DNA from 4 places in the Pantoea eucrina genome. Region 4 is predicted to be linked to each of the others. Evidence: predicted binding sites of a transcription regulator. Region 4 holds the regulator's gene; each other region holds the start of a gene.
What was found. Region 4 encodes PurR, which represses purine synthesis genes. Its sites were predicted from a motif close to CANGCAAACGTTTGCNTG; they were not measured.
Positions count from the first base shown of each region.

Region 1: purM (phosphoribosylformylglycinamidine cyclo-ligase) is a predicted target of PurR. The motif match lies at 3,600-3,617, and genes of this name have one in related genera.
Region 2: LAC65_RS01370 (nucleoside-specific channel-forming protein Tsx) is a predicted target of PurR. The motif match lies at 4,004-4,021, and genes of this name have one in related genera.
Region 3: purE (5-(carboxyamino)imidazole ribonucleotide mutase) is a predicted target of PurR. The motif match lies at 2,006-2,023, and genes of this name have one in related genera.

Region 1 is NZ_CP083448.1:2,456,886-2,462,911, reverse strand. It holds gene pstA (phosphate ABC transporter permease PstA) at 1-985, shown strand, start outside; gene pstB (phosphate ABC transporter ATP-binding protein PstB) at 998-1,765, shown strand; gene purN (phosphoribosylglycinamide formyltransferase) at 1,866-2,501, opposite strand; gene purM (phosphoribosylformylglycinamidine cyclo-ligase) at 2,498-3,538, opposite strand; gene upp (uracil phosphoribosyltransferase) at 3,779-4,405, shown strand; gene uraA (uracil permease) at 4,654-5,937, shown strand.
Region 2 is NZ_CP083448.1:305,332-311,357, forward strand. It holds gene LAC65_RS01355 (GMC family oxidoreductase) at 1-918, shown strand, start outside; gene LAC65_RS01360 (c-type cytochrome) at 930-2,246, shown strand; gene yjdN (VOC family metalloprotein YjdN) at 2,409-2,846, shown strand; gene LAC65_RS01370 (nucleoside-specific channel-forming protein Tsx) at 2,901-3,764, opposite strand; gene LAC65_RS01375 (hypothetical protein) at 4,469-4,750, shown strand; gene LAC65_RS01380 (sensor histidine kinase) at 5,018-6,026, opposite strand, start outside.
Region 3 is NZ_CP083448.1:891,600-897,625, forward strand. It holds gene ybbP (putative ABC transporter permease subunit YbbP) at 1-315, shown strand, start outside; gene purK (5-(carboxyamino)imidazole ribonucleotide synthase) at 352-1,416, opposite strand; gene purE (5-(carboxyamino)imidazole ribonucleotide mutase) at 1,413-1,922, opposite strand; gene LAC65_RS04130 (UDP-2,3-diacylglucosamine diphosphatase) at 2,054-2,770, opposite strand; gene ppiB (peptidylprolyl isomerase B) at 2,770-3,264, opposite strand; gene cysS (cysteine--tRNA ligase) at 3,480-4,865, shown strand; gene ybcJ (ribosome-associated protein YbcJ) at 4,899-5,111, opposite strand; gene folD (bifunctional methylenetetrahydrofolate dehydrogenase/methenyltetrahydrofolate cyclohydrolase FolD) at 5,111-5,977, opposite strand.
Region 4 is NZ_CP083448.1:1,462,417-1,468,442, forward strand. It holds gene punC (purine nucleoside transporter PunC) at 1-483, opposite strand, end outside; gene punR (DNA-binding transcriptional activator PunR) at 592-1,503, shown strand; gene purR (HTH-type transcriptional repressor PurR) at 1,500-2,525, opposite strand; gene LAC65_RS06900 (C40 family peptidase) at 2,823-3,611, opposite strand; gene LAC65_RS06905 (Grx4 family monothiol glutaredoxin) at 3,964-4,296, shown strand; gene rnt (ribonuclease T) at 4,335-5,018, opposite strand; gene gloA (lactoylglutathione lyase) at 5,127-5,534, opposite strand; gene nemA (alkene reductase) at 5,631-6,026, opposite strand, start outside.

The DNA.
Region 1 (6,026 bases), 990 kb from region 4:
CAGCGCGCTGGCTGAGCAGCTGACGCATCTGCAGCAGGCGAGCCAGCGCGATACGCTGATCCTGCGCGACGCGCAGGGCGCAGAACATACTATCCCGCTGGCGCAGATTGTTGCGGCCTGGTACCCCAATAACATGAGCGTGTCGCAAAAAGCGCAGCACTTTTTGCGGCAGGTGTGGCAGTTTGTCAGCGACTCACCGGCGGCAGGCGGCAGCGAGAGCGGCGCGTTTCCGGCTATCTTTGGCACGGTGCTGATGGTGGTGCTGATGTCGGTCATCGTTATGCCGCTCGGCGTGGTGGCTGCCGTCTGGCTGCATGAGTATGCCGTACGTCACGCCCTGACGCGGCTGGTGCGTATCGCCGTGGTGAATCTCGCCGGCGTCCCCTCTATCGTTTATGGCGTATTTGGTCTCGGTTTTTTTGTCTGGCTGATTGGCGGCACGCTCGATCAGCTCTTCTTTTCCCGTGCGCTGCCGAACCCAACCTTTGGTACGCCAGGCCTGCTGTGGGCGTCGCTAACGCTGGCACTGCTGACGCTGCCGGTGGTGATTGTGGCGACAGAAGAGGGGTTGTCACGGATACCCGATACGCTGCGTCAGGGATCGCTGGCGCTGGGGGCAACGCAGGCAGAAACCCTGTGGCGGGTGGTACTGCCGCTGGCGGTGCCGGCGATGCTCACCGGACTGATTCTGGCAGTGGCGCGAGCGGCGGGAGAGACGGCGCCGCTGATGCTGGTCGGCGTGGTTAAGATGGTACCGGAGCTGCCGGTAGACGCCGTGTTTCCTTATCTGCATCTTGACCGCAAATTTATGCACCTCGGCTTTCAGATTTACGATCTGGCCTTTCAGAGCCCGAACATCGACGCCGACAGGCCGCTGGTTTATGCCACTGCGCTGCTGCTGGTCATGATTATTCTGTCGCTGAATCTGCTGGCGATGGTGCTGCGCCACCGGCTGCGCGAACGCTACCGGCTGATGACGCACTAACAAGGTTGAAATATGACGTCCACTGAGAACATTGCGCTAAGCGTAAACAAGCTATCGCTCTGGTACGGCGAGCGCCAGGCGCTGAACGCTATCGATCTGCAGATCCCGAAAAACCGCATTACGGCGCTGATTGGACCATCCGGCTGCGGAAAGTCCACGCTGCTGCGCTGTTTTAACCGTATGAACGATATGATTAGCGGCTGCCGAACCGAAGGCGAAATCCTGCTTGATCGGCTGCCGGTAATGCAGGCAGGGCAGGATCTGCCTGCCCTGCGGCGGCGCATCGGCATGGTGTTTCAGCGCCCTAATCCGTTTCCCAAATCGATTTATGAGAACGTGGTGTATGGCCTGCGTCTGCAGGGAGTGCGCGACCGCCGGGTTTTAAATGAAGCGTGCGAACGCGCACTGCGCGCGGCGGCGCTCTGGGGGGAGGTGAAAGATCATCTGGCGCAGAACGCGCTGACGCTCTCCAGCGGCCAGCAGCAGCGGCTGGTGATCGCCCGGGCAATTGCCATTGAGCCAGAAGTGCTGCTGCTGGATGAGCCCACCTCCGCGCTCGACCCTATCTCTACGCTGGTGATTGAGGAGCTGATGACCACGCTGAAGGCGCATTTCACGCTGGTACTGGTGACGCATAATATGCAGCAGGCGGCCCGCGTGTCTGATTACACCGCGTTTATGCATCAGGGACAGCTGATTGAGTTCGGCGACACCGATCGGATTTTCACCGCACCCGGCGTGCGCCGCACCGAAGAGTACATCACCGGCCGGTTTGGTTAACGCCGGTTACCGGGGCGTTATTGCGTTCTAACCCAGGGGCGCATAAATGCGCCCCCTACGGGGGCTAGGAGATGGGCGCATTCATGCGCCCCTGACATACCTACGGGGCGTACCCTTCTGCGGGCAGAGGCTGACCATCCAGCCATGCTTTGCCTTTGCGCATCACCAGCCGGCCATCCATAAACCAGCTAATGGCCAGCGGATAGATGGCATGCTCCTGATGCTGCACGCGTGCCGTTATTTCTGCTTCATCATCACCGGGAAAAATCGGTACCCGCGCCTGCAGAACGACCGGGCCACCATCCAGCTCATCGGTGACAAAATGCACCGACGTGCCGTGCTCTTTATCACCGTTCTCCAGCGCCTGGCGATGGGTATGCAGGCCAGGATACTTTGGCAGCAGGGAAGGGTGGATATTCAGCAGGCGATCGTGATAGTGCGCAACAAAGGCGCTGCTGAGGATGCGCATATACCCTGCCAGCACCACCAGATCGGGCTCAAAGGCGTCTATCTCCTGCATCAGCTGGCGATCAAAAGCTTCGCGATCGGGGAAGTCGCCGGGCGACAACGCCAGGCCCGGCACGCTCGCCTGCTGCGCACGCGTCAGGCCGTAAGCGCTCTCTTTATTACTGAAAACGGCAGCAACGCTGCCGTTGATCCGCCCGCTGGCGCAGGCGTCAAGGATGGACTGAAGATTGCTGCCGTTGCCGGAGATCAGTACAACCAGTTTTTTCATGAATTGATAACCACACGCTCTGCGGAATCAGACGCCTTAATAACGCCGATTTTCCACGCCTGCTCACCGGCATCCTGCATCAGCTGTACCGCTTTGTCTGCTTCATCCGGGCTGAGGGCAATCACCATGCCGACGCCGCAGTTAAAGGTGCGATACATCTCATGGCGGCTGACATTCCCCGCCTGCTGCAGCCAGCTGAACACCGCCGGCCACTGCCAGCTCTGCTCATCCAGTACCGCCTGCGTATTGTCAGGCAGCACGCGTGGGATGTTTTCCCAGAAGCCGCCGCCGGTAAGGTGGGCAATGGCGTGCACATCAACCTGCTCAATCAGGCTCAGGATATTTTTTACATAGATGCGGGTCGGGGCCAGCAGGTGATCGGCCAGCGATTTACCTTCCAGCTGCTCGCGTTCCGGATCGGTGGCGCTGACTTCCAGAATCTTGCGTACCAGCGAATAGCCGTTGGAGTGCGGGCCGCTTGCCCCCAGGGCAATCAGAACGTCACCATCCTGAACTTTACTGCCGTCGATGATCTCCGATTTCTCCACCACGCCGACACAGAAGCCAGCGACATCATAATCTTCGCCGTGATACATGCCCGGCATTTCCGCCGTCTCTCCGCCTACCAGCGCACAGCCTGACTGCAGGCAGCCTTCGGCAATACCGGTGATCACCGCAGAGGCGGTATCAACGTCCAGTTTGCCGGTAGCGTAGTAGTCGAGGAAGAACAGCGGCTCGGCGCCCTGTACCACCAGATCGTTCACACACATCGCAACCAGATCGATGCCGATACTGTCGTGACGCTTAAGATCCATCGCCAGGCGCAGTTTAGTACCGACGCCATCCGTTCCCGAAACCAGCACCGGCTCGCGATATTTCTGCGGCAGCGCACACAGCGCGCCAAAGCCGCCCAGTCCACCCATCACTTCCGGGCGGCGGGTTTTCTTTACTACGCCTTTAATACGGTCAACCAGATCGTTACCAGCATCAATATCAACACCGGCGTCTTTGTAGCTGAGAGAGGTTTTGTCGGTCACTGCGGAATCCCCACGCGATTGCGATTGGTGGCAAAAATTAAGCGCGGCAATTCTAACAGCGCAGGCAAACGTTTGCGAGTCTGATCTCACGCCCGATATTCGTTATGTCAGATTTTCGCGATTCCGCTATTCTCAGGACAGGCAGCCATCCCCCTGCGCAATCCGCTGTGGCGCAAAAGCAAAAAGGCGGTATAATCCGGCGATTTTTTTTTAGCTCAACTCAATTCCGGGAGAATAATCATGAAAATCGTGGAAGTCAGACACCCGCTGGTTAAACACAAACTGGGCCTGATGCGTGAGCATGATATCAGCACCAAACGCTTTCGCGAGCTGGCCTCGGAAGTGGGCAGCCTGCTGACCTATGAAGCCACCGCCGATCTTGAAACCGAACGCGTAACGATTGAAGGCTGGAACGGCCCGGTTGATGTTGATCAAATCAAAGGTAAAAAAATTACCGTCGTTCCTATTCTGCGTGCCGGTCTTGGCATGATGGAAGGGGTACTGGAGCACGTGCCGAGCGCGCGTATCAGCGTGGTGGGTGTCTACCGCGATGAAGAGACGCTGGAGCCGGTGCCCTATTTCCAGAAGCTGGTCTCTAACATCGAAGAGCGCATGGCGCTGGTCGTCGATCCGATGCTGGCGACCGGTGGCTCAATGATTGCCACCATCGACCTGCTGAAAAAAGCGGGCTGCAGCAGCATCAAGGTGCTGGTACTGGTAGCGGCCCCGGAAGGTATTGCCGCGCTGGAGAAAGCGCATCCGGACGTTGAGCTGTACACCGCGTCAGTCGATCAGGGGCTGAATGAGAAAGGCTATATCATTCCTGGTCTCGGCGATGCCGGCGATAAGATCTTCGGAACGAAGTAATGTTTACTCCGGGCTGTTTTGCTGGTCGCGTTGCCTTCGGGCAGTGCCCGAAACCGCTGCCTGCGCCGGTACGTTCCGCGCTGGCCGTGAGCCCAATGCCGCCGGCAACGCCCGGCCTGCAGCTGCAGGCAGAATATGCATTAGCATTTTTAAGAAATAGTATTTGAGCAGCCGACCAGAGAGTCGGCTTTTTTTTAACAAAAAAACAGTAATTAACCGCCTGTCATACAGGAAGGGAAGGGGATAAGATGACGAGACGTGCCATTGGGGTGAGCGAACGCCCGCCGCTGCTGCAAACCATTCCACTCAGCCTGCAGCATCTGTTTGCGATGTTTGGTGCCACGGTGCTGGTGCCGATCCTGTTTCATATTAACCCGGCGACCGTGCTGCTGTTCAACGGCGCTGGTACGCTGCTCTATCTGTTTATCTGCAAAGGTAAAATTCCTGCCTATCTCGGCTCCAGCTTCGCCTTTATTTCACCGGTACTGCTGCTGCTGCCGCTGGGTTACGAAGTGGCGCTGGGCGGCTTTATCCTCTGCGGTCTGCTGTTCTGCATTGTGGCGCTGATTGTGAAAAAAGCGGGCACCGGCTGGCTGGACGTGATGTTTCCACCCGCCGCGATGGGCGCTATTGTCGCCGTGATCGGGCTGGAGCTGGCAGGCGTGGCGGCCAATATGGCGGGCCTGCTACCGGCGGAAGGTACGGCACCGAACAGCACCACCGTACTGATCTCCATGGTGACGCTGGCGGTTACGGTGTTTGGCTCCGTGCTGTTTCGCGGTTTTCTTGCCATCATCCCGATTCTGATTGGTGTGCTGGTGGGCTATGCGCTCTCCTCAATGCTGGGCATTGTTGACTGGCGCAGCGTGGAAAACGCGCCCTGGTTTGCGCTGCCAACCTTCTACACGCCGCGCTTTGAGTGGGCGGCTATGCTGACCATTCTGCCTGCCGCGCTGGTGGTGATTGCCGAACACGTCGGGCATCTGGTCGTGACGGCAAATATTGTGAAAAAAGATCTGATCCGCGATCCGGGGCTGCACCGCTCTATGTTCGCCAACGGCCTCTCGACCATGTTCTCCGGCTTTTTTGGATCAACGCCCAATACCACCTATGGCGAAAACATCGGCGTCATGGCGATCACCCGCGTTTACAGCACCTGGGTTATTGGCGGGGCGGCGATTTTTGCCATTCTGCTCTCCTGCGTGGGCAAGCTGGCGGCAGCGATTCAGGCGATCCCGGTGCCGGTGATGGGCGGCGTATCGCTGCTGCTGTATGGCGTGATCGGCGCCTCCGGTATTCGCGTGCTGATTGAATCAAAAGTGGACTACAACAAAGCGCAGAACCTGATCCTGACCTCGGTGATCCTGATCATCGGCGTGAGCGGTGCCAAAGTCCATATCGGTGCGGCAGAGCTGAAAGGCATGGCGCTGGCCACGCTGGTCGGCGTTGCGCTGGCGCTGATTTTCCGCGTTATCAATATTTTACGTCCGGAAGAGGTGGTGCTGGAGGCGCAGGAGCATCAGGATCGCTAAGCGCAGCCGCCGGGCAGGGACGCCTGGTTCATCTCTGCAGAGGATCGTGATAAACTTGCGCCGTTTTCTGCCCGCTCACTTGCTGAGGT
Region 2 (6,026 bases), 1.2 Mb from region 4:
AAGCGCGCTACCGGCGTAACCTACCTTGATGGTCAGGGACGTGAAGTGGTGCAGCCGGCCGATCTGGTGATCCTCTCCGCCTTCCAGTTCCACAATGTTCATCTGATGCTGCTCTCCGGGATCGGCAAACCTTATAATCCGATCACTAATGAGGGCGTGGTGGGGCGCAACTTCGCCTATCAGAATCTCTCCACGCTGAAAGCGCTGTTTGATAAAAACACCACCACCAACCCGTTTATCGGCGCAGGCGGGGCGGGTGTGGCGGTAGATGATTTTAACGCGGACAACTTTGATCACGGGCCGCACGGTTTTGTTGGCGGGTCTCCTTTCTGGGTTAACCAGGCCGGCACCAAGCCTATCTCCGGCGTGCCGGTGCCAGCCGGTACGCCAGGCTGGGGCAGCCAGTGGAAAGCGGCGGTAGCCGATACCTATACGCACCATGTTTCCATGGATGCGCACGGTGCGCACCAGTCCTATCGCGCTAACTATCTCGATCTCGATCCCAACTATAAAGATGCGTACGGCCAGCCGCTGCTGCGTATGACCTTTGACTGGCAGGATAACGACATCAAAATGGCGCAGTTTATGATTGGCAAGATGCGCAAGATCACCGAGGCGATGAACCCGAAAACCATTATCGGCTCCGCCAAAGCGCCGGGAACCCATTTTGATACGACCTCCTATCAGACCACACATATGAGCGGCGGTGCGATCATGGGTGAAGATCCGCAGACCAGCGCGGTCAACCGCTATCTGCAGAGCTGGGATGTGCCCAACGTCTTTGTGCCGGGGGCGTCAGCTTTCCCGCAGGGGCTGGGCTATAACCCGACCGGTATGGTCGCTGCACTGAGCTACTGGTCAGCGAAAGCGATCCGCGAACAGTATCTGAAAAACCCGGGTCCGCTGGTACAGGCATAAGGAACATGACGATGATGAAATCAGTTTTGGCCCTGATGCTGGGCACCCTGACGTTCAGCGCGCTGGCTGACGATGTGGCCGCCGAATCACTGATCAAACGCGGTGAATATCTGGCGCGCGCCGGGGACTGCGTGGCCTGCCATAGCGCGGCCGGCGGCAAGCCGTTTGCCGGCGGACTGGCAATGGCGACGCCGATTGGCACCATCTACTCCACCAATATCACACCTGATAAAGCGACCGGCATTGGTGACTACAGCTATGACGACTTTCAGAAAGCAGTGCGTCATGGCGTAGCGAAAAATGGCGATACGCTCTATCCGGCGATGCCTTATCCCTCCTACGCGGTTGTCAGCGACGAGGATATGAAAGCGCTTTACGCTTATTTTATGCACGGCGTGGCGCCGGTCAGCCAGGCGAACAAAGAGAGCGACATTCCCTGGCCGCTCTCCATGCGCTGGCCGCTGGCGATCTGGCGCGGCATCTTTGCACCGGACGTGAAAGCGTTCCAGCCCGCCGCACAGGAAGATCCGGCGCTGGCGCGCGGACGCTATCTGGTTGAAGGGCTCGGACACTGCGGAGCGTGCCATACGCCGCGCAGCATTACGATGCAGGAGAAAGCGCTGAACAACGGTGACGGCAGCGACTACCTTGCCGGCAGCAACGCACCGATTGATGGCTGGACCGCCAGCAATCTGCGCGGTGACAACCGTGACGGGCTGGGCCGCTGGAGCGAAGAGGAGCTGAAGCAGTTCCTGCGCTTTGGCCGTAACGATCACACCGCGGCGTTTGGCGGTATGACCGAGGTGGTGGAACACAGCCTGCAGCATCTCAGCGATGAGGATATCAGCGCGATTGCGAAGTATCTGAAGTCGCTGGGCGCCAAAGATCCGCAGCAGGCGGTATTTACCCCGGATGATACGGTAGCGAAAGCGCTGTGGCACGGCGATGACAGCCAGCCGGGCGCGTCAGTCTACGTAGACAGCTGTGCTGCCTGCCATAAAACTGACGGTTCAGGCTATCAGCGCTTCTATCCGGCGCTGCGCGGCAACCCGGTCGTGATGGCTGACGATCCGGCTTCGCTGATCCACATTGTGCTGGTGGGCGGTACGCTCCCAGGCGTGAAAGGCGCGCCGACGGCCATCACCATGCCGGCATTTGGCTGGCGTCTCAGCGACCAGCAGGTTGCGGATGTGGTGAACTTTATTCGCAGCAGCTGGGGCAACGGCGTTACCACCCGCGTAACGGCTGGCGACGTGGCGAAGCAGCGTAAGGATAAAACGGTACAGCCTTATCAGGGCAGCGCGGATATCCACGCATTAGAGAAGTAAGCGCGCCTGCGGAGCATTAATTATCCGGGCCTGGTGCCCGGATTTTTTATGGGCGAAAAACAGCGACGGATCAGCCAAAGCCAGCGCGGGCGGGGGCTGAACGCGATCGTCTACACTTAGTGGTGAGTGCAAAAGCTCACTAACTGATAAGCGGAGGGAACGATGCAAGTAAGTCCTTATTTGTTTCTGTATGGTCGCTGTGAAGAAGCCATCGAATTTTACCTGCAGGCCACCGGCGGCAAAGTGCTGCAAAAAATGACCTTCGGCGATAATCCGGAGCAGGGAGAGCAGGTGGGCGATAAATCCGCACCGCCGCTGCCACCGGAAAAAATCATGCATGCACATCTGCAGATTGGTCAGGGCGAGCTGATGCTGAGCGACGGCGATACCAGCAAGCCACCGGCCTCTGAGCACGCGGGTTATGCGGTAAGCCTGGCAACCACTGACGAGAAAGAGGGCAAAGAGTGGTTTGATAAACTCTCTGCTGGCGGCAAAATCACGACCGAATGGCAGAAGACATTCTGGTCAGACGGCTTCGGCATGTTTATCGATAAGTTCAACATTCCGTGGCGTATCAACGTCGTGAAGTCGCAGGATTAACGCCTCTGTTTTTGCCCCTCCGGTGCTGCATCCGGCGGGGCAAAACTGCCATGCTTAGAAGTTGTAACCTGCCACCAGATAGTAACCCCAGCCGGTTGATTTCACTTCAAACGGACCATTGCCGAAATTCAGCTCCTGACCATCCGCCCACTGACCGCCGTTATGGAAATAACGCGCAACGGCAGAGACGTGCCAGTGGTCGTAGTTCAGTGATAAAATATGACTTGAGGCAACAGAGTTACTGGTGCGCGAGCGGTCAGATTTATCGCGCAGATCGGAGCCCCAGTCAAAGTTGGTGAAGCCGATATAGCTCAGCTTGCCGCCCCACAGGTCGGTAATTGGCACAAAGTATTTTACCTTGAAGCGGTAACCATCCCAGCTGTTCTCGTTGGCCGCACCGTAGTTTTCCCACTGATATTTGGCGTAAACGTTAAGCGAGAGGCCGACATCGCTGTGGGTGTCGATATCGGTACCGAGACCCATATACCAGGTGTTCTGCCGGTTGTCGCTGTTGCGGCCCATATCGTAGATATAGTTGTTGGCAAAGAACCACTCTTTAAACGGACCGAATGCCAGGCTGGTGCCCGCCAGCTTGTCGAGCGACAGACGCGGCTCAATTTCCATAAACAGCGGTGTGCCGTGATCGAAGATGCCATTGGCGTTGCTGTTGCCCGCACCGAAGAAGTTTGGCAAATCGATGTAGCCGTAAAAATCGAACCACTCCTGTTTGGTAAAGGCTTCATATTCCAGGTAGACGTCGTTATTAAACTGCGGCCCGAAACGGGTATGGGTGCTGCCCACCACGTTTACGCTCTGATGCCACCAGTCAGACAGATATTGCGGGTCGCTCTCTGCCTGCGCTGCGCCCATTCCGCTACCAATCAGTAATGCACCTGCTATCAACGATTTAAATTTCATTATTGTTTGACCACTTGCTGAGGATCGCCGCAGAGATGCCACGATCGAATGAGTACGTTCCCGGGTATTGAGCAGTATGCGGCGATAACGCGTGCTGACTGCCAGCCTTCAGGCCCGCGTAATGTGCCTGTAACAGAGCGTTAGAAAATAGATTTTCATCACATTTGTCAAAAAGTGTTGCAATAGGATTCAGTTATTTTGTGACAATTGTCACATATTCTATCTGCAGCGAACGGAACTCCGCAACCGTTTACGTGGTCGCGAAGAGGTACGATTGGGAGTGGGGCATGGACGCCGGTTCCGTTTGCTACGGGCACCGGTTCCGGGTTAAGCGCCGGTTCCGTTCGCCACGGAGGCGGTTCCGTTCGCCGTCAGCGGCGGCAGTAGCCTGTGCCCCGGCACGGCGACCGGGCAGAGGACGCCAGGCCGCGCCCTCTGCACTCCCCGGCCCTGCGCCAGCCCCGTCCGCCGCTGCGCGGTTCCCTCGCTCACGCCCGCTTCCCGGGGACCGGCCGCCATTCGCTCCTGCTCACCGCGCCCTTTCGCCGACGTCCTGTCGGCTCATCCCGGAACCGTGCCCTCCCTCGGCGGACCCGGATGGCGCTTCCCGCCGCTGCTGATTTTTTTCTCTTTCTTACGGTTTTTATGGCTGAAGGTTTCGTGAAAAGCTTCAGACCACACCGCAACACTTTTAAAAAAACAAAATGAAGGGTTTACAGGCGGGGAGTAAGGCGCTTCCCGCCGCTGCTAATTTTTTTCTCTTTCCTGGGATTTTTTATGGCGGTGGGCTCTGGTGGTTTGCGCTTTTTTTCTTTCTTAAATTTTTTATGGCTGAAGGTTTTGTGAAGAAGCTTCAGCGCACACCAGACCAAATTAAAAAAGAAATGAAGGGTTTACAGGCGATGGTAGAGGGCGCCATCCGCAGCGCCGGGCGCAGAGCGACGGCCAGGGCGAGCCGGCAGGACGCCGGCGAGAGCGCGGGCTGAGCAGGAGCGAATCCGCGCGGTCCGTTAAGGCCGGAGGGATAAGCCCGGGAATTCGCGAGGACGGCGCGGGGCGCGGATTGCTAAGGGGCGCGCCCACCCGCCCCTTAGCCCGTCCGCGTGCGGAGATGCCGCTGAAACTGCCAGAAGCCTGGCGGGCGGAACCCCCTCAGTGCCGCGCACTGCTTAGCGCACCCCTGCGCTGGCGGGCGGAACCCCTCCGGTGCCGCGCGCTGCCGCAATCAGCCCCGCGCGGCTCAGCGCCAGCCCCTATGGCAACGTCACCCGCACCCGCAGTCCGCAGCGCTCGCCCTGAGGGGTAAGACAGTTAGAGAGCGCCACCTGCATCTGATGCTTCTGCGCCACGCTGCGCACAATCGACAGGCCGAGACCGCTGCCCTGCGCCTGCACGTCCGGTGAACGGGTAAAGCGGTCAAACGCCCGCTCAAGAAACGATTCCGGCATACCGGAACCGTTATCGACGATATCGACCACCGTACGATCGCCTGTGCGGTGCAGCAGCACATCGACCAGGCTTCCTTCTGGCGTATGCAGCATTGCGTTGCCGATGACGTTATCAAACAGAGTGCGCAGCTCAGAGCGGCTGGCCTGCAGCCGGTAACGCGTGCTGCCGCTATAGCCGATATCGATGCCGCGCTTATCGGCAACCACCATCAGCTGCTCAATACTCTCTTTCAGCAGATCGTCGAGTTCGATCGTTTCCGCGACCGGCACCGCGGACCGATCCTCCTGACGTGACACATCCAGCAGCTGCGTCACCAGATGACGGGTGCGGCTGACGCCCGCTTCCAGCTGATCAAACTGACGGCGCGCCTCGCCGGGCTGAATATGCTGGCGCAGATTCTCCAGCTGCAGCGTAACGGCGGTGACCGGCGTGCGCAGCTCATGCGCGGCATCCTCCAGAAACTGCCGCTGGGCGGACCAGGCGGCGCGCAGTTTATCCAGCAGCGCATTATAGGCGGCGACCAGCGGCAGCACTTCGTCAGGCAGGCCATCCGGCGATACCGTATGCGGGTGCAGGCTCTCCTGCGCCGCGATCTGCCGGGATGCCACCAGCAGATTGCGCGTAATGGCGCGTACGATCAGCCAGATCAGCAGCAGCGACAGCGGCATCATCAGGATCAGCGGGATCACCGCCGAGAGCACGCGTTTTACCATCAGGCTTTTCATATAGCCGATATTGTGCAGCACCTGAACCGTGCCGATTTCACTGCCCGCTTCGCCAGGGCGGGTATAGACGCGCCATTCACAATCGTCA
Region 3 (6,026 bases), 570 kb from region 4:
ATCGGCATGCGCCAGCGTCGTCAGGAGCTGGTGGTGTATCGCACGCTGGGCGCGAGCAAACGTCTGCTGCGCGGCACGCTGTGGTGTGAGTTTGCTCTGCTCGGCGTGGTTTCCGGAATAGCGGCTGCGCTGGGTGCAGAGGCCGCGCTGTGGGCACTGCAGCGTAAAATTTTCGATTTTCCCTGGCAGCCCGACTGGACGCTGTGGTTTGCGCTACCGCTGTGCGGAGCGCTTCTGCTGTCGCTGTGCGGCGGCTGGCTGGGCGTGCGACTGCTGAAGGGCAAAGCGCTGTTCCGGCGCTTTGAAGCGGCGTAATCAGGATCCCTCTGTCTGAGGGATCCCGTCAGCAACTCAGAGCTTCGCCTGCGCCCAGGCGAGGCCCGAGGCGTATTCCGGCGGCAGCAGCGGCTGCAGCGCGTGCAGGGCAGTGGCAAGACGTGATGGCTCACTGTCAGTGAGATTCAGGTGTCCCACCTTGCGGCCAGGCCGGACCTCTTTGCCATACCAGTGCAGATGCACCAGCGGCTGCGCCAGCCAGGCGTGGTTTACGTCGCTGCCGATCAGATTCACCATCACCGAGGGTGCGAATACCGCCGGCTGCGGCAGCGGCAGGCCAAGAATGGCGCGCAGATGCAGCTCAAACTGGCTGATGGACGCGCCATTCTGCGTCCAGTGACCGCTGTTGTGCACGCGCGGTGCCAGCTCATTGATCAGCAGTCCCTGCGGCGTGATAAAGCACTCCATCGCCATGACGCCCACGTAATCCAGCGCCTGCATAATGGCGCGCAGCATGGTTTCCGCCTGCTGCTGCTGTGCACTATCCGCCTGCGGGAACGCCACGCTGGTGCGCAGAATGCCCTCTTCGTGCAGGTTGTGTGTCAGCGGGTAGAACACCATGCTGCCATCCTGACCGCGCGCGCCTACCAGCGAAACCTCACCGCTGAAATTGATGCCCTGTTCAACAATGCACTCGCCATAGCACTCAGCGGGTAACGTCTCTGTTTCATCCGCCCGCAGCCGCCACTGGCCGCGACCGTCATAACCGCCGGTGCGGCGTTTGACAATCGCCAGTTCGCCCAGCTTCTCAAACACTGCCGGCCACTCATCAGGTGCGGCCAGCAGCTGCCACGGTGCGGTAGCCAGACCAAGCTCATCCAGCAGCTGCTTCTGCGTCAAACGGTCGGCAAGGCGCGGGAAGATATCGCGGTTCACAAAGGCGGGGTGGCGGGCGAGCTCGCGCGTCAGGGCGGTTTCCGGCCAGCGTTCAATCTCGGCGGTGATCACGCTCTCTGCAATGGGCAGCGAGGCGGGCTCCGCATCCAGTCCCACCGGATAGACCGCAATGCCCAGCGGCTCAGCCGCCTGGCGCAGCATACGGCCCAGCTGACCGTTACCCAGTACGCATACCGGCTTCATGCCTCACCCCGCGGATCCGGATTCTCCAGCACCTCATCGGTCTGCGCCTGGCGCCACGCGGTGAGACGCGATGCCAGTGCCGCATCGTGGGTGGCCAGGATCTGCGCGGCCAGCAGCGCCGCGTTGGCTGCGCCCGCTTTGCCAATGGCCAGCGTACCCACCGGAATGCCGCGCGGCATCTGTACAATCGAGTAGAGGCTGTCAACACCGCTCAGCGCGGCGCTCTGCACCGGTACGCCCAGCACCGGCACCAGCGTTTTTGCTGCGATCATGCCGGGCAGATGCGCAGCACCGCCGGCGCCCGCAATAATCACCTGGTAGCCATGCGCAGCGGCACCTTCAGCAAAACTGAACAGCTTGTCCGGGGTGCGGTGGGCAGAAACCACCTCCACGTGAAAGGGAACGTCCAGGCTGTTGAGAATTTCCTCGGCGAACTGCATGGTAGCCCAGTCACTTCTGGAACCCATGACGATAGCGATACGGGCCGGGGCGGCAGTGGATGACATGCGGTCAACTCCTGTGAATAGACAAACGAACCTGGCCGGTGAGGCAGGTAAGAAGGGCACAGAGGATAGCATGAGATAGCAGCAAGGAAAACGGTTGCGCGGCCAGAAAACGGGCAATTGCACCCGCGAAATCAGAAGGGGAATGCGATCAGTTTTACGCCGCTGGCGTCCAGCTGAATCATCGAGCCTGCGTTGTGCCATGCCCCAAGAACGGCGCGCTGCGCGGGAAGACCATTCAGAGAGAGCGTGTGGATTTCCGGCCGGTGCGTATGGCCGTGGATCAGCAGCGGGGCCTGCTGGCGCTGCATGGCTGCCGCCACCGCCTGCGGATTCACATCCATAATGGCCAGCGATTTATGCTGGTTTGCCTGCTGGCTGCCGGCGCGCATTCTGACCGCAATGCGCAACCGCAGACGCAGTGGCAGCGCCAGAAACAGCCGCTGCAGCCAGCGCTGGTGTACCTTTGCGCGAAAGCGCTGATAGCCAGCATCGTCCGTGCAGAGCGTGTCGCCGTGCATAATCAGCACGCGCTGACCATACAGCTCCAGCACCTGCTCCTCGGGCAATAGCGTCATGCCGCTGGCGCGGGCAAAGCGTTTGCCCAGCAGAAAATCGCGATTGCCGTGAATAAAATACACCGGCACCGGCAGGGCGCGCAGGGCGGTGGCGATCTGCTGATGCAGCGGATTGGGATCGTCATCGCCAATCCAGGCTTCAAACAGATCGCCCAGGATGTAAAGCGCCTCGCACTGCTGCGCTTCACCCTGCAAAAAATGCAGAAAACCGGCAGTAATTGCCGGTTCTTCCTGACACAGATGGAGATCTGCGATAAACAGCGTGCGCGACATTACTCGCTGACGGTCACTTTCTGGATGACAACGTCTTCGGTTGGCACGTCCTGATGCATACCGCTGCGGCCGGTTTTCACCGCTTTGATTTTTTCGACAACATCCATCCCTTCAACCACTTCAGCAAACACGCAGTAACCCCAGCCCTGCAGGCTTTCGTCGCGGAAGTTCAGGAAGTCATTGTCAGCAACGTTGATGAAGAACTGTGCGGTTGCCGAGTGCGGAGCCTGAGTGCGCGCCATCGCCAGCGTGCCTTTGGTGTTTTTCAGGCCGTTGTTCGCTTCGTTGCGGATTTCAGCTTTGGTGGCTTTCTGCTTCATGCCCGGTTCAAAACCGCCGCCCTGAACCATAAAGCCATTGATGACACGGTGGAAAATAGTGTTGTCATAAAAACCTTCACGGCAGTAGTCCAGGAAGTTCTGTACGGTGGCCGGCGCTTTATCATCAAAGGTTTTGATTACGATATCGCCATGGTTCGTCTGGAAAGTGACCATTATATTCGTCCTGTGGAGGTTGTATTCAGTATCAGTTGCCGCGTTCGCGTGCGGACGGGCATTTTGTCGACGCCTCTTATAACATAATTTCCCGGAACGCGTCAGCAGGGCGACAGCATCTGGTATCTCAGCGATGCACAAGTCAGAAAAATACGGCACAATATCAGGCTACCAAAGAAGGCGTCTCCCGCACACGATAAAAACGGAATCGTTCAATGCTAAAGATCTATAACACCCTGAGTCGACAGAAAGAGGAATTTAAACCTATTCATGCTGGTGAAATCGGCATGTATGTGTGTGGTATTACGGTTTACGACCTCTGTCATATCGGCCACGGGCGTACGTTTGTGGCATTTGACGTAGTGGCGCGCTACCTGCGCTATAGTGGCTATCAGCTGAAGTATGTGCGTAATATCACTGATATCGATGACAAAATTATTCGCCGCGCTAACGAAAATGGCGAAACCATTGAGACGCTGACCAACCGCATGATTGCGGAGATGCACCAGGATTTTGCCGCACTGGGCATCCTGCCGCCGGGCCTGGAACCACGTGCCACGCGCCATATCGCGGAAATTATTGAGCTGGTGGAGCGGCTGATTGAACGCGGTCACGCCTACGTGGCGGAGAACGGCGATGTAATGTTTGATGTGCTGAGCGATACCGGTTATGGCGCGCTGTCGCGTCAGGATCTGGAGCAGCTGCAGGCGGGCGCCCGCGTGGAAGTGGCAGAGGTAAAACGTAACCCGATGGATTTTGTGCTGTGGAAGATGTCCAAAGCCGATGAGCCGTCATGGGAATCGCCGTGGGGCAACGGTCGTCCGGGCTGGCACATCGAGTGCTCCGCCATGAACTGCAAGCAGCTTGGCAGCCACTTTGATATTCACGGCGGCGGCTCTGACCTGATGTTTCCGCATCACGAAAATGAAGTGGCGCAGTCCACCTGCGCGCACGACGGTCCCTATGTCAATTACTGGATGCACTCCGGGATGGTGATGGTTGACCGTGAGAAGATGTCAAAATCCCTCGGTAACTTCTTCACCGTGCGCGATGTGCTGCAGCACTATGATGCCGAAACCGTACGCTATTTCCTGATGTCGGGGCACTATCGCAGCCAGCTTAACTACGGTGAAGATAACCTCAATCAGGCGCGTGCGGCGCTGGAGCGTCTGTATACCGCGTTACGGCATACCGATACCGGCGCAGAGCCTGCCGGTGGTGAGGCCTTTGAAGCGCGTTTCCGCGCGGCGATGGATGACGACTTCAACACGCCTGAAGCCTACTCGGTGCTGTTTGATATGGCGCGCGACGTGAACCGTCTGAAGAGTGAAGATAAAGCGGCGGCTGACGGGCTGGCGGCCAGATTGCGCGAGCTGGCGAACGTACTGGGGATCCTGCAGCAGGATCCGGAGCTGTTTCTGCAGAGCGGCGCGCAGACGAATAATGACGAAGTAGCAGAGATTGAGCAGCTGATCAAAATGCGCAACGACGCGCGTCAGGCGAAAGACTGGGCGCAGGCGGATGTGGCACGTGACCGGCTCAACGTACTCGGCATTGTGCTGGAAGATGGTCCGCAGGGCACCACCTGGCGACGTAAATAAGAAAAAAGGGCGAACCCGGGTTCGCCCTTTTTGCTATGCGACCACCGTTATGCGCTGGCCGGCAAACTCTACCGTCTGTCCGGCGACGATTTTACAGCGCTTGCGCGTTTCAATCGCCCCGTTCACGCGCACTTCACCTTCATCAATCACCGCTTTGGCCTGCGCGCCGCTCTCTACCCAGCCTTCCAGCTTCAGCAGATCGCACAGATCAACGTGCTGATGTTTACCCAGTGAGAAACTCGCCATTATGCTTCCTCCACGTCGTGATACGCTTCGCACGCCAGCAGCGTGTTTTCAATTAAAGTGGCTACCGTCATCGGCCCGACCCCGCCCGGGACTGGCGTAATGTAAGAGGCGCGCTCAGCGGCAGCGGCAAAATCAACGTCGCCCACCACTTTACCGCTCTCCAGCCGGTTGATGCCGACGTCAATCACCACCGCGCCTGGTTTGATCCAGTCACCCGGAATAAAACCGGGCTTGCCCACGGCCACGACCAGCAGATCGGCGTGCTCCACGTGATGGCGCAGATCGCGGGTGAAGCGGTGAGTAACCGTCGTGGTACAGCCTGCCAGCAGCAGCTCCATGCTCATCGGGCGGCCAACGATGTTAGACGCGCCGACCACTACGGCGTTCAGGCCATAGGTATCGATGTTATAACGCTCCAGCAGCGTGATAATACCGCGCGGCGTGCAGGGACGCAGTTTCGGCGCACGCTGGCAGAGGCGACCCACGTTATAGGGATGGAAACCATCCACATCTTTATCCGGCGTGATGCGCTCCAGCACCTTGACGTTGTCGATACCGGCCGGCAGCGGCAGCTGCACCAGAATGCCGTCAATCGCCGGGTCACTGTTCAGCTCATCAATCAGCGTCAGCAGCTCGCTTTCGCCGGTGGAGTCGGGCAGGTTATAAGCACGGGAGACAAAGCCCACCTCTTCGCAGGCGCGACGTTTATGCGTGACGTAGATCTGCGAAGCGGGATTTTCGCCCACCAGGATCACGGCCAGACCCGGCGCACGTTTGCCCGCCGCCAGGCGCTGCTGCACTTTTTCCGCAACTTCGCTACGCACCTGCTGCGCAATCGTTTTACCGTCAATAATTTTTGCTGCCATCAGAGAGGAAATCCATCTGTAGAGAGTTAAATCGGGGATGGTGCCTATT
Region 4 (6,026 bases):
AGTGCGCCAGTGAAAATGACTCATCAGCCAGGCACCCAGCAGCGGAGCCAGAGCAGGAGAGAGCGCCACCAGCGGCATGATAGTGGCAAACACTTTATTGGCCTGCGCTTTAGGGTAGCGATCGATAACCAGCGCCTGCCAGCTCACGGCGGCGGCACAGACGCCCACAGCCTGAATAAAGCGCAGCGCCAGCATCAGCCAGACGTTGTCGGCCCATAGCATGGCCAGACAGCTCAGGGCAAAGATTGAGAGGCCCGCCAGTAAAACCGGTTTGCGGCCAATGCGGTCAGAGAGAAGTCCCCAGCCCACCTGCGCACAGGCAAAGCCCGCCAGAAACAGGCTCAGGCTGGCGCTGATAACACCCGGAGCGGTGGCAAAATCACGCTGCATGTCGCTGAATGCGGGCAGATACATATCCGTGGCGAGAAAGCCGAGCATGCTCAGCAGCGCCAGATAGGGCAGAAATCCTTTAGATGACATCACTATTTTTCTCATTCGGCAGGGAAACGCGAAGGAGTGTAAAAGGGTGCAGTCAGCTTTGTGAAACGCTAATATTTGCAGAGTGCTGTTAAATTTTTTGAAGGCAAAAATATGTGGTCTGAATATGCACTTGAGGTAGCGGATGCCGTCGCCCGCACCGGCAGTTTCAGCGCGGCAGCGCAGGAGCTGCACCGCGTGCCTTCTGCTATCAGCTATACCATCAGGCAGCTGGAGAGCTGGCTTGCCGTGGAGCTGTTTGAACGCCAGCATCGGGAGGTGGTCCTGACGCCGGCCGGCGAGCATTTTGTGCGAGAAGGCCGCTCTGTTATCAAAAAAATGCTGGCAACGCGACGCCAGTGTCAGCAGCTGGCCAACGGCTGGCGCGGCCAGCTCACTATTGCCGTTGATTGTATCGTCAAGCCGCAGCGCACGCGCCAGCTGGTGAAAGATTTCTATCGCCACTTTCCCGATATGGAGCTGATCATCAGCTATGAAGTGTTTAACGGCGTATGGGATGCGCTGGCCGATGGCCGGGTTGACGTAGCCATCGGCGCCACGCAGGCGATCCCGGTTGGCGGACGCTTTGCTTTTCAGGATATGGGCGCCCTTAACTGGCGCTGCGTGGTCAGTCCGGATCATCCACTGGCGCAGAGCGCGCATCCTGACGAAGAGGCGATGCGCGCCTGGCCGTCGCTGGTGCTGGAAGATACGTCGCGCGCGCTGCCGCGCCGTATGACCTGGACGCTGGATAATCAGCGCCGGCTGGTGGTGCCGGAGTGGGAAACCGGAATCGACTGCCTGCAGGCTGGCCTGTGCGTGGGGATGATCCCGGGACATCTGGCGCGGCCGCTACTGGATAGCGGCGCGCTGGTGGAGCTGATATTACCGCAGCCCTTTCCGGAGAGTCCCTGCTGCGTCAGCTGGGCCGAGCAGCGGGCGTCGCCAGCGCTGATCTGGCTGCTGGAATACCTGGGGGATGCTGAGACGCTAAACCATGAGTGGCTCAGCGAGCGCCACGCTTAGCGGCGATAGTCGCGAAACGGACCATCCCCGACGGAGCGACGCTCAATCAGACTGGGCTGAACTTCAATTGTTTGCGGCTCTTCACGTTTACTGGTAATGCGGTCCAGCAGCATCTCCAGCGCTTTCTCACCCAGCTGAGCTTTGGGCTGATGCACCGTCGTCAGCGCCGGCGTAAAGTAGCGGGCGTTGCGCACATTATCATAGCCGATCACCGAAATATCCTGCGGTACGCGCAGGCCCATCTCATCGGCGGCGCAGATGGCGCCCATTGCCATAATATCGCCGCCGCAGAACACAGCGGTAGGCCGCTGCTTCTGGCTCAGGATCTGCTGCATCGCCTGATAACCCGACTCCGGCTCAAAATCGCCCTGTACGATCCACTCCGCACGCACCGCGATCCCCGCTTCCTGCATCGCCTGCAGGAAGCCGGCGTGCCGTCCGCCGCCGGTATTGCGCTCCAGCTGGCCCGGAATAGCGCCAATATCGCGATGACCCCGCTCGATCAGGTAACGGCCGGCCAGATAGCCGCCCTGAAAGGCGTTATCCTGCACGGTATCGGTAAAATCCCCGCGGGAAGCGCCCCAGTCCATGACCACCATCGGAATATTGCGATTCTCTTCCAGCATCTGAAGCAGATCGTCCGGATACTCAGAGCACATCACCAGCAGGCCATCTACCCGCTTTTGCGCCATCATCGACAGATAGGCGCGCTGTTTTTGCAGGTCATTGTGCGCATTGCCCAGAATCAGCGTATAGCCCTGAGCGAAGCAGTGGTTTTCAATCGCTTCAATGATTTCAGCAAAGTAGGGGGCTTCGCTGGATGTCGCCAGCAGACCCAATGTTTTCGTGTGATTAACCTTCAGGCTGCGCGCCACGGCGCTGGGAGAGTAGTGCAGCGCTTTAATCGCCTCCCACACGGCATTACGCGTCTCTTCAGCGACAAAGCGCGTTTTATTGATGACGTGCGAAACCGTGGTCGTTGATACGCCAGCGCGTTTTGCCACATCTTTAATTGTTGCCATGAAAATGGACCTCTTAAACCTATCGCAACTTTATGATAAGTATAGTGTTAAACGTTTGCGTCTGCGCAGGGTTTTCTGCCCGGTTTCAGCATAAAAATGGCTGATTTAAGGCGAGTAATTAACCGTAACAGATAATGACAGCAGCGTGCGCAAAAGGTGTTGCGCAACGAAAGGCGGCGATTCTAGCAAGGTGAGGGGCATAAAACGAGATTTTTACCTGAGGTCAGGCGAAAATATTTAGATTACGGCAGCCGGTATGTGTTCAGGCCAAAACGCGCGCGGCGTGTTGCGCAACCGCTAACGAATGGTTTTAGGTGTCATCATGCGGCGTGCGCCAACATAGTGCTTCTGCCAGTAATCTTCACCCAGCGCGCTGATCTGAATATCCTTGCCGGTACGCGGCGACTGAATAAATTTGCCGTTACCCAGATAAACGCCAACATGATCGGCTGTACCGCGATTATTGATGCGGAAAAACACCAGATCCCCTTTCTCCAGCATTTCGCGCTTGATGGGAGCGGCATCGCGCAGATGATACATTTCGTTGGCCGTGCGCGGCAGTTTGAAACGGACCAGATCTTTGTAGGCGTACCAGACCAGGCCACTGCAATCGAATCCGGTAAGCGGAGAGGTGCCACCCCACTGATAAGGTTTGCCCAGCTGGCCCATAAGTTTAGTCATGGCGGTTTCACGCGCCTTCTGGTAGCGCAGACGGTGGGATTTGCTGAGCCTGATACCGGTCAGCGCATCGGTACTCTCTTCCGCGGCTGCTATTTTCCGGCTGGTACGCTGATGACCATATTTTTTGCTGGCGGAGAGGGCGGGCGCTTTTTTACGGGCGGTACGGGAAGTCGCAGGCGGTTCTGCGTGCAGGCTTTTTTTCGATTTAACTTTTTGTACGGGCGTGACGCGTGTTTTTTTAGCCGAGGTTTTAACCGGACGTCGTTTGCGGCGCTCATCGTCGCGCGCACTCTTTTTCTCCGCTTTCTGCAGGCTGGCGTTAACCGGCTTGTGCGGTGAAGCAGCGGCCACGTTAAAAAACAGCTGAGCAAAAGCCAGTATGAAAAGCGTAATCAGTAAACGCATAGTCCGGTTACAGGTTCGGCAGGCTGCAGAAGCAGACCGCGGCAATATTAGAAAATTCTGATCAGCGATCAGCGCCGGATTGATTCTAATCCACTTTTTTTACAAAAGGTAAGGTCTTTTTTATTAAATCCATCAACACAAGGGCTGTGCAGCAAAAATGAGCGGTTTCAGGCGGTTAACGCAGCATATTTATTGCTAATCGTGTATTAATACACACTTCGTCATACGCCCGTGGCGGCAAACTTAACAAACATGGCGATTCATGCCGCAGCGAGGCAAATTCCCGATTTCAGTCGCGGGATGAAGTCGCTACAATAAACAAACACGAAGTGAAGAATTAAGGAAGGCAAAAATGAGTACTGTTGAAAAAATTCAGCGCCAGATCGCAGAAAACCCGATCCTGCTGTATATGAAAGGATCGCCAAAACTGCCAAGCTGCGGCTTCTCAGCTCAGGCTGTTCAGGCGCTCTCTGCCTGTGGCGAACGCTTCGCGTATGTTGATATCCTGCAGAATCCTGATATCCGTGCTGAACTGCCAAAATACGCTAACTGGCCAACCTTCCCGCAGCTGTGGGTGGATGGGGAGCTGGTCGGCGGCTGCGACATCATCGTTGAGATGTTCCAGCGCGGTGAACTTCAGCCGCTGATCAAAGAAACCGCTGAGAAACACAAAGAAGCGGAATAAATTAAAAGGCCGGCGCTGTGCCGGCCTTTTTCATTCTCTTACTCTGCCGCGCTTTCGCCTGACGCTTCGCTCTCTGCCTCAGCGTCATTTAGCGCCAGCGGCCAGCCACCTAAACGTTTCCAGCGGTTTACCAGCTCGCAAAACAGCATTGCCGTCTGCTCTGTATCATAAAGCGCCGAGTGCGCCTGCGTGCTGTCAAAATCGATACCTGCCGCCTTGCACGCTTTTGCCAGCACCGTCTGTCCCAGCACCAGCCCGCTCAGCGCCGCCGTATCAAAGGTGGCAAACGGATGAAAGGGGTTGCGTTTCAGGCTGGCGCGCTCAGCCGCCGCCGTAACGAAGCTGTGATCAAAGTTGGCATTATGCGCCACAATAATCGCCCGGTTGCAGCCGCTCTCTTTAAGCCCTTTGCGCACCTGTTTAAAGATGGCGTGCAGCGCTTCATATTCGCTCACTGCGCCGCGCAGCGGGTTCGCAGGATCGATACCGGTAAACGCCAGCGCTTCAGGATGAAGAAGGGCACCTGCAAAGGGTTCAATGTGAAAATGCTGGGTTTCGTCACGCTGCAGCCAGCCATCCTCATCCATTTTCAGGGTCGTGGCGGCAATCTCCAGCAGCGCATCAGTCTGCGCATTAAAACCGGCGGTTTCGACATCGATAACTACCGGATAAAAGCCGCGAAAGCGTTGGTTAAGGGCGTTCTGGGCGTTCGATTCAGACATCAGGATCTCATAGCAGTGAAAAGGGCAGCGCGCATTATGGCAAAAAAGGCGGGAGGGTGCAGCAGATGAGAAAAACCAGCCCGCAAATTTGCGGGCTGGCGTCAGGCATCAGTTACCAAGGCCATTACCGGCATGCTTGTTTTCAATCAGCTCAATTTTATAGCCATCGGGATCTTCAACAAACGCAATAATCGTGCTGCCACCTTTAACCGGGCCCGCCTCACGGGTTACGTTGCCGCCCGCGCTACGGATGCGCTCGCAGGTTGCGGCGACATCGTCTACGCCCAGCGCGATGTGACCATAAGCGTTCCCAAGGTCATATTTTTCCGTACCCCAGTTATAGGTCAGCTCAATGACCGCACCTTCGCTCTCTTCGGTGTAGCCAACAAATGCCAGAGTATATTTATATTCTGCATTTTCACTCTGACGCAGCACGCGCATACCCAGTACGCGGGTATAGAAGTCAATTGAGCGTTGCAGATCGCCAACGCGTAACATGGTGTGAAGTAAACGCATAACATCCTCTTTTTTAACATGGTCAGATTTTGACGCAGAAACAGTACAAGTATAGCGGGTGACGGGGCTGCCGCATCGTTATGCGGCAGCTGCCGGTTACAGCGTCGGGTAGTCGATGTAACCTTCCGCACCGCCGCCGTAGAAACTCTCCGGGCGCTGCGGGTTAAGCGGAGCATCCTGCTGCAGGCGGGCAACCAGGTCCGGGTTGGCAATAAAGTCGCGGCCAAACGCCACGGCATCAATCAGGCCGCGCGCGATCAAATCATCCGCTTTTTCCACGCTGTAGGCGCCGGCACCGATGATCACACCGGGGAAAGCCGTGCGGACTTTTTCGCGGAACGCATCAGTGTAAGGTTTGCCACCCGCCCAGTCTGGCTCAGAAAGGTGCAGATAGGCCAGGCCGCGTTTGCCCAGTTCACTGATATACCAGAGCGCAGCTTCCTCTTCGTCCGGGCCATTTTCCAGGTTCTGGAACGCCCCGACAGGTGAAAC